Regions from separate parts of the Agrobacterium tumefaciens genome, predicted to be linked through region 3. Evidence: predicted binding sites of a transcription regulator. Region 3 holds the regulator's gene; each other region holds the start of a gene.

Region 1 (3,103 bases), 570 kb from region 3:
GGGAATTCTTCCGAGCCGAAGGTGACGACAGGTACGCCGTTGGTTTCGAGAACCTCGAGCGTCTTTGGGATGTCGAGGATCGCCTTGGCGCCGGCGCAGACGACGATGACGCCGGTCTTGGCAAGTTCGGTCAGATCGGCGGAGATGTCGAACGTCTCCTCCGCGCCCTTGTGCACACCGCCGATGCCGCCGGTGGCGAAAACGCGGATGCCGGCGCGGGCAGCGGCAATCATGGTGGCGGCAACCGTGGTGGCGCCGGTGCGGCGCTCGGCAATTGCGAAGGCGATATCGGCGCGCGAGACCTTCATGGCGTCAGTGGTCTGGGCGAGCGCCTCCAGCTGGTCCTTTTCGAGGCCGATGTGCAGGGTGCCGTGAATGACGGCGATGGTCGCCGGAACGGCGCCCTGGTCGCGAATGATCTGTTCGACGCTTTCGGCCATCTCGATATTGCCGGGATAGGGCATGCCATGGGTGATGATGGTCGATTCAAGTGCCACGATCGGCGCACCGCGCTGCTTGGCGGCGGCGACTTCCCGTGAATAAACGATGGGCAGGAGCGGGGAGATGGGGCGGGTCATTTATTCTGTTCCAATTCTTGAAAGCGGGTTCATGCCAGTATTTCAGCTGCGGGAACAAGTCCCAACATGGCATCGACACTGTCTTTTGATAAATCCTGCGAGGTGGCGAAGGGCGATTGCACGGTGATGGCCGCTGCGGCCGCGCCCTGTCTCAGCGCTTCCGCGATGGTCTTTCCCTCGGCGATCGCGGCAAGATAACCGGAGGCCATGGCGTCGCCGGCGCCGGTCACGTCCTTTACCTCGCGGATAAGGGGCGGGTTGAGCGTTACGGTTTGCGTCGCATCGAAAGCCACGACCTCGCTTGCGCCGCGGGTGACGACGCCGCCGGCAAGCCCGGCCTTGCGCAGAATGCCGGGCCAGTCGCGGACATTCGCCGCCGTCTCTCCGGTTAGTGCTCGTGCCTCCGCCTCGTTCATGAAGAGAATGTCGATATCGGCAAGCGCGCCTTTCAGTTTCACCGCCTTGGCGGGGGAAATGGCGATGGCAGCCAGCGGCTTTTCGCAGGCGCGGGCGACGAGGCCGAGGGCCGTCAGCGTGTCATCAGGCAGATTGGCGTCGCAGAGCAGAAAGTCGCTTGCCGTGATCGCCTCGCGCACGGCACGCACTTTCAGGCGGCGCGGGGTAAAGAGCTTGTAGAGGTCCATATCGGCAAGGGCGATGACCAGATTGCCGTCACGCTCCAGAATGGCGGTGTAGCTTGGCGTGCGGCGGTCGAGGAAAATGAAGGGTGTATCTTCGACGCCGGCATATTTTGCGGCCTCCGCCACCGCTTCGCCCGTCACGTCGCCGCCGCGTGGCGCGATGATGCGGACAGCAAAACCGAGCCGGGCAAGATTGCGCGCCGCGTTGAAACCGCCGCCGCCTGCCTCCTCCATCCAGGAGCCGGGATTGCTGGCGCCGGGCGCCGTCTCAGTCTCGATCATGCCGCGTCTGTCGATATGCGCGCCGCCCAGAACGAGTATTTTCTTCACGCTTGCTTTTCCCTCTTTGGCGGATGGAAAGGCCGGACGATTCGGCCGACCCCCGTGTTCGTTTGCCTGTCACTTCTCGTTTGCGGCGATAGGCCGAACCCGAAAAACAAAGATAGAACAAACCACTTATCGCTATTTGTTTTCAATATGCTGGCTGCGCCTTGCGAAATGAGAACAAATGGAGTACATACCATTTCCATACTGCTTCATTGCCTGTGCGGCTTCAATAACCTAAAGGTGGTTCAGATGGCACAAAATTCTTTGCGTCTCGTAGAGGATAAATCCGTGGATAAAAGCAAGGCACTGGAAGCGGCGCTCTCCCAGATCGAACGTTCGTTCGGCAAGGGATCGATCATGAAGCTCGGTTCCAATGAAAATGTGGTTGAAGTGGAAACCGTTTCGACGGGTTCGCTCAGCCTGGATATCGCGCTCGGCATCGGCGGTCTGCCGAAGGGGCGCATCGTTGAAATTTATGGTCCGGAAAGCTCGGGTAAAACGACGCTGGCGTTGCAGACCATTGCGGAAGCCCAGAAGAAGGGCGGCATCTGCGCCTTCGTGGATGCCGAACATGCGCTCGATCCGGTCTATGCCCGCAAGCTGGGTGTGGATTTGCAGAGCCTGCTGATTTCTCAGCCGGATACGGGCGAGCAGGCGCTGGAGATCACCGATACGCTGGTTCGTTCCGGCGCGGTCGACGTTCTGGTCGTCGATTCGGTCGCGGCACTGACGCCGCGGGCGGAAATCGAAGGCGAGATGGGCGATAGCCTGCCGGGTCTTCAGGCGCGTCTGATGAGCCAGGCGCTGCGCAAGCTTACCGCTTCGATCTCCAAGTCGAAGTGTATGGTGATCTTCATCAACCAGATCCGCATGAAGATCGGCGTCATGTTCGGTTCGCCGGAAACGACGACGGGCGGTAATGCGCTGAAGTTCTACGCCTCCGTACGCCTTGACATTCGCCGCATCGGCGCCGTCAAGGAGCGCGAAGAGGTGGTCGGCAACCAGACGCGTGTGAAGGTCGTCAAGAACAAGATGGCGCCGCCCTTCAAGCAGGTGGAATTCGACATCATGTATGGCGAAGGTGTTTCCAAGACCGGCGAGCTTGTCGATCTCGGCGTGAAGGCCGGTATCGTCGAGAAATCCGGCGCATGGTTCTCTTATAACAGCCAGCGTCTGGGGCAGGGGCGTGAGAACGCCAAGACCTTCCTGCGCGACAATCCGGAAACGGCCAATGAGATCGAGCTGGCGCTGCGCCAGAATGCCGGTCTGATCGCTGACCGCTTCCTGCAGAATGGCGGCCCGGATGCCGGCGATAGCGACGGTGACGGCGACGAGGGCTGACACCTCAAAAAAGGGGCCGGGCATAGAGTGTCTGGCCACTTTGCTGAAAATGAGCTGATCGAAACGAAATGGGCCGTGCGATTTTCCCTCGCCTGGCCCTTTTTGTTTGCCGATGCGCCTTGGTTTGCCTGCATGGCTGGACAGGGCAGGATACGGACGATAAAAGCCATTGATTTTGCAATATAGCCATCATTTGTGATGGCAATGATGGACTCC
Region 2 (3,103 bases), 110 kb from region 3:
TCGATCCGGTGCAGGCCCTGCGTTACGAATAAGGACCGCTTCGCAATATGGCAAAAAAAACAGTGCTGCGGCTTACCGGCGTGGAACGGACCTATGGTCAGGGTGAAACGTCGCTTTCCATTCTGCGCAAGGCCGATCTTGAATTGAGAAGCGGTGAGATGGTGGCGCTCGTCGCCCCCTCCGGTACCGGAAAATCCACACTGCTGCATCTGGCGGGGCTTCTGGAACATCCTGACGCGGGTGAGGTTTTCATCAACGGCGCGCCATGCAACGGGCTTCCGGATGAAACCCGCACGGCGATCCGTCGCAGCGATATCGGCTTCGTTTATCAGTTCCATCACCTGCTGCCGGAGTTTTCGGCGGTGGAAAATGTAATGATGCCGCAGCTCATCGCCGGTCTGACGCAGGCTGAGGCGCGCAAGCGTGCCAGCGCCCTGCTGGATTACATGCGCGTCGGCCATCGCGGCGAACATCGCCCGGCCGAACTTTCCGGCGGCGAGCAGCAGCGCGTGGCGATTGCGCGCGCGGTTGCCAATGCGCCGCTTCTGCTGCTCGCGGATGAGCCGACCGGCAACCTCGATCCCGAGACCGCGCATTATGTTTTCGATGCGCTGGAGGCCCTGGTGCGCCAGTCCGGCCTTGCGGCGATGATCGCCACGCATAACCACGACCTCGCTGCCCGCATGGACCGACGGGTAACGCTTGCAGACGGCAAGATCGTCGACTTCTGATCGTGACGGCATAAGGCGACCGTCGCGAAGCCTTATGTGATCTGCTACGAAGCGGTGAGTCTCTTCGCCCTTGCGTCTTCGGGAAGACCCGCTCGTCCTTCCACAGTTGAATTTTTGAGAACCCGGAGGTGTTTTTTGCCTTCGGGTTTTTTTGCTTTGGAGTCAGGGGCTTGCCGATCATGCGAGCGGAACCGCAGCTGATTCTGCGGCGTTAACAAGAGGAATACCAGCAAAACCCTGTTGACAATCGAACAAAATGAGAACAAAGTTGGAACATAACGAGTAAGGAGAGACCAATGACTGATTTCATCCGTGACGTTGCCGCTTTCGCTTCCATCGCTGTCTTTGTTGCCAGCTTTTCGGTGATCCTCACTGCCCTGTGAAGGAAACACCGGCGCAGAAGCCTGTATGGAGGCCGCAAGGCTGTAGACTTTAAGCGCCGGAAATCGGAAAATCGCCCCCTCGATTCAGAATGACAGGACGACGATATGGGCGATACGGTTGTGCGTGGAGAAAACTCTGACGAAACGCTGAAAACGCCTGGTTTCGTCCATCTGCGGGTTCATTCCGCTTACTCCCTGCTTGAGGGGGCGTTACCCCTCAAGAAAATCATGTCCAAGGCCGTCGCGGACGGCCAGCCGGCAATTGCCATCACCGATACCAACAATCTTTTCGTTGCGCTGGAGTTTTCCGAAAAAGCGCGCGACGAAGGTTTGCAGCCGATCATCGGTTGTCAGGTGTCGATCGACATGCAGGATGCGGCGGAGGACCGCCGCAATCATAACAGTCATCTTGCAAAACTCCCCGCCATCGTGCTTCTGGCCGCCAATGCCGAAGGTTACGAGCGGTTGGTGGACCTGATCAGCCGCGCCTATCTGGAAGGCGAGGGTAGCGGCGGACATTCCGTGCATATTACCCGCGCGTGGCTGGAAGAAGCCTCCAATGCCGGGCTGATCGCACTGACGGGCGCTACTGGCGGTCCTGTCGATATGGCGTTGAAGGAAGGCCATGCCGCGCAGGCCAAAGAGCGGCTGCTGACGCTGAAGTCGCTCTTCGGTGACAGGCTCTATATCGAATTGCAGCGTCAGTCCGGCTACGACCGTTCCCATGAGCGACGCATGATCGGCCTTGCTTATGACAATGATATTCCGCTGGTCGCTACCAACGAGGCTTTTTTCCCTTCCAAGGCAGACTATGAGGCGCATGACGCACTGATGGCGGTGGCGCATAATGCCATCGTTTCCGATGACAGCCGCTTCCGCCTGACCCCCGATCATTATCTGAAAAGCCGGCAGGAGATGACGGCGCTGTTTGCCGACATTCCCGAGGCGCTGGAAAACACTATCGAGATTGCGCTCCGCTGCTCTTATGTGCTGAAGAAGCGCGGACCCATCCTGCCGCGTTTCACCGGCGCCAGCGAAGACCCGGAAGCGGCGGAACATGCCGAAACCGAGGAGCTTCGCCGCCAGGCGGTGGAGGGGCTGGATCAGCGGCTTGCCGCGCTCGGCATGTCGCCCGGCTATACGGAACAGGATTATCGCGAGAGACTGGATTTCGAACTCGGCGTCATCTCGCGCATGAAGTTCCCCGGTTACTTCCTGATCGTTGCCGACTTCATCAAATGGGCCAAGCAGCAGGATATTCCGGTCGGCCCTGGCCGTGGTTCGGGCGCCGGCTCGCTTGTGGCTTATGCACTGACCATTACCGATGTCGATCCGTTGCGTTTCTCATTGCTGTTCGAGCGCTTCCTCAATCCCGAACGTGTATCGATGCCTGACTTCGATATCGACTTCTGCCAGGACCGGCGCGAAGAGGTGATCCGCTACGTGCAGCGCAAATATGGCCGCGAACAGGTGGCGCAGATCATCACCTTCGGTTCGCTGCAGGCGCGCGCGGCGTTGCGCGATGTCGGCCGCGTGCTGGAAATGCCCTATGGGCAGGTGGACAAGATCTGCAAGCTGGTGCCCAACAACCCGGCCAATCCGACACCGCTGTCAAAGGCCATCGAGGAAGAGCCGCGCCTGCAGGAAGAGGCAGACAAGGAACCCGTCGTCGCTCGCCTCCTGGATATCGCCCAGAAAATCGAGGGGCTTTATCGCCACGCTTCCACCCACGCCGCCGGTATCGTCATCGGCGACCGGCCGCTGTCGAAGCTGGTGCCGATGTATCGCGATCCGCGGTCCGATATGCCGGTTACCCAGTTCAACATGAAATGGGTGGAAAGCGCCGGTCTCGTCAAATTCGACTTCCTCGGCCTGAAGACGCTGACGGTATTGAAGGTCGCCGTGGATTTCGTCGCCAAGCGCGGCATCAAGGTCGATCTTGCCGCCATTCCGCTGGAGGACACGAAAACCTACGAGATGTTGTCGCGC
Region 3 (3,103 bases):
ACGCGCAGCAATTGCCGGGGCGAACAGGCCATGGAGCGAGCACCGCTACTACGACTGGAAAAGCGACCGCTTCGAATACGAGGTGCCGGAACCGGTCAGGCAGTTGCTGACGGCATCGCAATAAACGCCGTCAGCAGTGATATTCAGACCTTCACGCGCAGATCGTCAGTCAATGCGCCAATGCCGCTGATTTCCTGTTCATGCGCCGCATCGCGCCAGATCTCCTTCACTCCGGCCTCATACCACTCACGCATGGCGGGCAGGGTGAGCAGCCGATCGCAATAGGCTTTTGCCGCAGGTGAAAGATCGGCGCCATAGGTCTGGAAACGGAACGCCACGGGGCAGAAAAAAGCATCGACCGCCGTGAATTTCTGACCGGCAAGATAGGGACCGCCGAATTTTGTCAGACCTTCGCTCCATAACGCATCGATGCGCTTTATGTCTGCCGCAAGCCCGGCATCGCCACCCTTCGGCTTGACCCGAATACCGACCGACATGGGATAAAGATTGCGCAGTGAGGAAAAGCCGGCATGCATTTCGCTCGCCGCCGAACGCGACCATGCCCGCGCCTGCTTGTCGCTCGCCCAGACGCCCTGGTGCCGTTCTGCGAGATATTCGGCGATCGACAGCGTTTCCCATATCGTCACGCCATCATCGACAAGGCAGGGCACCTTGCCGGTCGGCGAAAAGCTGGAAAAGGCGACACCTTCGCCAAACGGAACAAGTCTCTCATCAAAGGCGATACCGAGCGTGCGCATCAACACCCACGGCCGCAGCGACCATGAGGAGTAGTTCTTGTTGGCGATGTAAAGATCGTACATGGCTTATCTCCCGGATATGACGCGCATTTCTATACCTGTCGGGGCATGATGGAATACCGAAAATAATCCATGGCACCCATAAGTCGCGTTGATGAATGACGGGGGCTTTGCACCGAGTATCACCATTCGGTGGCAGCGCCAGGCCAGCCGCATCCCCCAGCGTAAACGAACTCACGCAACCAGATGTCCACGGCATATGACGCAGTGGTGGCAACAGGCCGGGGGCAAGGCCGTAACAACGATATCCATATGAAACTGGAACTGATCTTTACCAGACAGAATGCAACTGTCTGCTGGAAGCATAAGATTGCCCGACACTCGCATGGTCAGCCGAATTCCGGAATTGCCGTCATCTTCGACAGGAGCCATCTCATGACGACGCCTGTCTTGAGAGGATGACGGTTAAATCAGATCAATGGTAACGGCGTATAAGTCCGACCAGCTTGCCCTGAATTTTTACCCGATCAGGCCCGAAGATACGGGTTTCATAAGCGGGGTTGGCCGCTTCCAGCGCGATGGAAGCGCCCTTGCGGCGGAAACGCTTCAGCGTCGCTTCCTCGTCATCCACCAATGCCACGACGATATCGCCCGGATTGGCGGTATTGCTGTTGCGGATGATGACGGTATCACCGTCGAAAATCCCGGCCTCGATCATCGAATCGCCCTTAACTTCGAGCGCGTAATGTTCACCCGAACCCAGCATGTCAACCGGCACGGCAACATCATGCGTATTGTTCTGAATGGCGGAAATCGGCACGCCGGCGGCGATGCGACCCATGACCGGAACGGTGACCGCGCCGCCGAGATCGTTGGCGGGCGCCTTGGGCGCCGGTGGGGGTTCTGGCGCCTTCGGCTTTCCGAGGCTGCCTTCGATGACGCTTGGAGAAAAGCCGCGCTGCGGCCTGGCACCCGGCGCATAGGCCTCCGGCAGCTTGATGACTTCCAGCGCCCGCGCCCTGTTAGGTAGCCGGCGAATAAAGCCGCGCTCTTCGAGGGCGGTAATCAGCCGGTGGATGCCGGATTTGGAAGCAAGATCGAGTGCGTCCTTCATTTCATCGAAGGAGGGCGGCACGCCGGACTCTTTCATTCGTTCATGAATGAAGAGAAGCAATTCCTGCTGTTTGCGCGTGAGCATGAGGAAAACACCCTTGAGAATCGTCGTTGAAGTCGCGAAACAAATACAGAACGAACACTATATGTTCCATATGTGTTCCGCAATCCCCTAAAATTTCGTGAAGCTGCTATCTGTTGTTTTGATGATTTGCCTGAAAGCACGAAATTGTGCTTTTCTGCCGTCCTAACTGTTCCGGCATGGCCATGCCGCATGCGACAGCAGGAAGCAGGGAAATGACGAAACCGTACCGCATCGACCATCTCGTACTGCCTGTCGAGCACATCGACGTCGCAGAAAATCGCCTTGGAAACCTGGGATTTACAGTAGCGCCAGCGGCTCTTCACCCGTTTGGCACGCAGAATGCCTGCGTTTTTTTCGCCGACGGCACGTATCTGGAGCCTCTCGTGATTGCTGATCCGGCTAAATATAATGCCTCGATTGGCCGGAAAGATGTGTTTACCGGGCGGGATCAGGCCTTCCGGAAACATGCCGGAGGGGAGGGTTTTTCCGCACTGGTCGCTGCAACGCAGGACGCTCTTGGCGATCTCGACCGATTCGTAGCCTCAGGCCTCTCGGCCGGAAATGTCTTTGAATTTTCGCGGCCAGTCAAAATGCCGGATGGTTCGCAGAGCGAGGCGGCTTTTCGGCTGGCTTTTGCAGCCAGTGGTTCCGCGGCGGATTTCTTTCTGTTCAGCTGTCAGCGGTTGCAGGCCCTGCCGGGCGACCGCGCGGCGCTGGAACGCCATGCCAACGGCGTTTCCGGCCTCAGCGAGATCGTGCTGTTTTCCGGTGGTGATGCGAATGCCGTGCAGCTGATCGAAACTGTGTTTGGCTGCGACGGCAAGATGTCTCCGGATGGAGATATGGTTTTCGCAACCGGCAATACCCGCATAAGATTGACGCGGAAGCCGGTCTTTGACGGACTGGCCTTTAGTGTTCCCGAGGAGGGCGGTGGCGGATTGCGCGGCGCAGGCGTCGTCTTTTCCGTTCGCGATCTTGCCGTGACACAGGCGGCACTTGCTGCTAATGGCGTGTCCAGCGCAGAAGCGGGCGGCCGGCTGGTGGTGCCCGCAGCGCCCGGTCAGGGTGTTGCCTTCGCCTTCGAGGAAAAATAATGAGCGTTACGAACAATCTCAAAGTCACCGCCGGCGATGGCGCCAGCAAGGTT
Region 4 (3,103 bases), 170 kb from region 3:
GCCTGAAGCTCGGAAAGGCCGCCCACGGCACGACGGATCCGACCCCCATCCAGAAAATCGGTTTCTCCTCCACTGACCTCGATGAGGTGCTGAAGGAATATGACGAAGTCCTCGATATCGACCGGGAGGAACTGGAGACCATCCTGCGCAAGACCGAGCTGCGCTCCTATCGCCGCCGCGCGCTGCATCTCGATTGCGCCAGCGTCATGTCGCGCGATGTGGTTGGCGTTGCCCCCGACGATAGCCTGCGCCATGCCCATGCGCTGATGCACAGCCACCATTTCAAGGCGCTGCCCGTCACCAACGATAAAGCCGAAATCCTCGGCATCGTCACCCAGACGGATTTTCTGGAAAAGGCGAGCTGGAGAAACGGCCGCCCCTCCATCGGTTTTCTGCAGCGGCTGCGCCTCATTCTTTCCGGCTCAAGTGCTCCCAACGATACCGTCAAGGACATCATGACATCGCCTGTCAGAACCGTGCGACCGGAAACCTCGATCGAAGAAGCCATCATCCGTTTTGCGGAAGAAGGGCTGCATTACCTGCCGGTGATCGACGCCAATGGCAAGATGGTGGGGATTGTCTCACAATCCGACGTCATGGTGGCGATGCTGGCCGACAAAGTCGCGGCGTAACCGCCACGACATCGAAATAACCGGCTCCCGCAGAAACCGGCAAAGCCGTTTGGCTAACGTTTCGCCTTCAAAAGCCGCTGCCACAGCGTGCCACCGAAAAACCGGCCGAGCACGATGAAATAGGCGATGATCAGCGCCAAGGCGATAAAGGCGGGCAGGCCGTTCAGGGCAAAACCTTGTGGTGTGCGCCCGCCTGCGACCGCTGCGACGAGAAACCCGGCGGCGAAAAACGCCGTCCAGAAATCGAGGAAAAAAGCGAGAATGATGCGCCAGGTGGCCGGTTGTTTTGTGGTCGGCTGTTTCGGTGCCGTATCATCACTCATGCCTGCCTCCTGTCACGCGTCACCTCATTCGCCGTCCGCTCAGAACGGAATATCGTCGTCCATATCGTTGGAGAAGCCGCCGGAAGGCTGGCCACCGCCACGCGAAGAGCCGCCGCGAGACGAAGACTGCTGGTCGTATCCGCCGCCATAACCGGAGCTGGAACCGCCACCGCTGCTGCCGTAATCTCCGCCACCGCCAAAATCACCGCCGCCGCTACGGCCGCCGCCGCCGCCCTCACCGCGACCATCAAGCATGGTCAGCGTGGAGTTGAAGCCCTGCAACACGATTTCGGTGGAGTAGCGGTCGTTACCGGTCTGGTCCTGCCACTTGCGGGTCTGCAGCTGACCTTCAATATAGAGCTTGGCGCCCTTCTTGACATATTGCTCGACGACCTTGCACAGGCCCTCGTTGAAAACCACGACCGTGTGCCATTCGGTCTTTTCCTTGCGCTCGCCGCTATTGCGATCGCGCCAGGTTTCCGAGGTGGCGATACGCAGGTTGGCGATGGGGCGGCCATCCTGCGTCCGGCGGATTTCGGGATCTGCGCCGACATTCCCGATCAGAATTACCTTGTTTACGCTACCAGCCATCTCGTCATCCTGTCCGCCGGCCATCATGACCGGCAATTGCATTTCAAAAAAATCCCGCACACAATAACCATCGCGGCCCGCAAAGGGCACCGCAAGCGTGGAACTATCCACAACGAATAATCCAGAGCTTCGAACAGCGGATATTCGCACTTGCTATTTGTTCCTTTTTTGTTCTATTTAATCGCGAAATTCGAGTCAAGTGGGCTGAAAAGCTCCGACCGATAGGGAATAGACCTCGACACCTCCGGCTGCGTCACTACATAAGGACGCGCCGCCATCAAGCCTGTTATTTTTGTCCGAGCCTTGCCACGAGCCTTGTCATGAGTGAACTGAAGACGATTTCCATCCGTGGTGCCCGTGAGCATAATCTCAAGGGTATCGACCTCGATCTGCCGCGCAACAAGCTGATTGTCATGACCGGGCTTTCCGGCTCGGGCAAGTCGTCGCTTGCCTTCGACACGATCTACGCCGAGGGCCAGCGCCGTTATGTCGAAAGCCTTTCGGCTTACGCGCGCCAGTTTCTGGAAATGATGCAGAAACCGGATGTCGACCGTATCGAGGGTCTGTCGCCGGCGATTTCCATCGAGCAGAAGACCACCTCGAAGAACCCGCGTTCCACGGTGGGCACCGTCACGGAAATCTACGACTACATGCGCCTGCTGTTTGCGCGTGTCGGCGTGCCCTATTCGCCGGCCACGGGTCTGCCGATCGAGAGCCAGACCATCAGCCAGATGGTGGACCGCATCCTCGCTTTCGAAGAAGGCACGCGTCTTTATATTCTTGCGCCGATCGTGCGTGGCCGCAAAGGCGAATATAAGAAGGAACTTGCCGAGCTGATGAAGAAGGGCTTCCAGCGCGTCAAGGTGGATGGCCAGTTCTACGAAATCGCCGATGTGCCCGCGCTCGACAAGAAATACAAACACGACATCGACGTGGTGGTCGACCGCGCGGTGGTGCGCCCGGATATGGCAGCACGCCTTGCCGACAGTCTCGAGACCTGCCTCAAGCTCGCCGACGGGCTGGCTATCGCCGAATTCGCCGACAAGCCTCTGCCGCCGGAAGAAACGGCCGCCGGCGGCTCCGCCAACAAGTCGCTCAACGAAACCCATGAGCGTGTGCTGTTTTCGGAAAAATTCGCCTGCCCCGTCTCCGGCTTCACCATTCCGGAAATCGAGCCGCGGCTGTTCTCCTTCAACAATCCCTTCGGCGCCTGCCCCAGCTGCGATGGCCTCGGCTCGCAGCAGAAGGTGGATGAGAATCTGATCGTTCCGGAACCTGCCCGCACGCTGCGCGACGGCGCCATCGCCCCATGGGCCAAGTCGTCTTCTCCCTATTACAACCAGACGCTGGAAGCGCTTGGCAAGGCCTTCGGTTTTAAACTGTCCAGCAAATGGTCGGACCTTTCGAAAGAAGCGCAGCACGCCATCCTTCAGGGCACCGACGACAAGATCGAATTCAACTATCAGGACGGCGCCCGCTCCTACAAGACGGTGAAAAATTTCGAAGGCATCGTTCCCAATCTGGAGCGCCGCTGGAAAGAGACCGACAGCGCCTGGG

The links. The regulator LexA, encoded in region 3, represses DNA repair genes until DNA is damaged. The targets are predictions, from matches to a motif close to TGTTCNNNNTGTGTTCNG.
Region 1: a site for LexA is predicted at 1,652-1,669, ahead of recA (recombinase RecA). Genes of this name have one in related genera too.
Region 2: a site for LexA is predicted at 990-1,007, ahead of dnaE (DNA polymerase III subunit alpha). Genes of this name have one in related genera too.
Region 4: a site for LexA is predicted at 1,705-1,722, ahead of uvrA (excinuclease ABC subunit UvrA). Genes of this name have one in related genera too.

The regions. Positions count from the first base shown of each region.
Region 1 is NZ_CP039903.1:1,670,474-1,673,576, reverse strand. It holds gene CFBP6623_RS08350 (pseudouridine-5'-phosphate glycosidase) at 1-578, opposite strand, end outside; gene CFBP6623_RS08345 (carbohydrate kinase family protein) at 608-1,549, opposite strand; gene recA (recombinase RecA) at 1,796-2,887, shown strand.
Region 2 is NZ_CP039903.1:992,664-995,766, forward strand. It holds gene CFBP6623_RS04995 (lipoprotein-releasing ABC transporter permease subunit) at 1-32, shown strand, start outside; gene CFBP6623_RS05000 (ABC transporter ATP-binding protein) at 48-731, shown strand; gene dnaE (DNA polymerase III subunit alpha) at 1,220-3,103, shown strand, end outside.
Region 3 is NZ_CP039903.1:1,099,440-1,102,542, forward strand. It holds gene CFBP6623_RS05485 (ComEC/Rec2 family competence protein) at 1-124, shown strand, start outside; gene CFBP6623_RS05490 (glutathione S-transferase family protein) at 144-821, opposite strand; gene lexA (transcriptional repressor LexA) at 1,234-1,956, opposite strand; gene CFBP6623_RS05500 (VOC family protein) at 2,169-3,050, shown strand; gene kdsA (3-deoxy-8-phosphooctulonate synthase) at 3,050-3,103, shown strand, end outside.
Region 4 is NZ_CP039903.1:1,270,503-1,273,605, forward strand. It holds gene CFBP6623_RS06355 (CBS domain-containing protein) at 1-632, shown strand, start outside; gene CFBP6623_RS06360 (hypothetical protein) at 686-955, opposite strand; gene CFBP6623_RS06365 (single-stranded DNA-binding protein) at 995-1,588, opposite strand; gene uvrA (excinuclease ABC subunit UvrA) at 1,867-3,103, shown strand, end outside.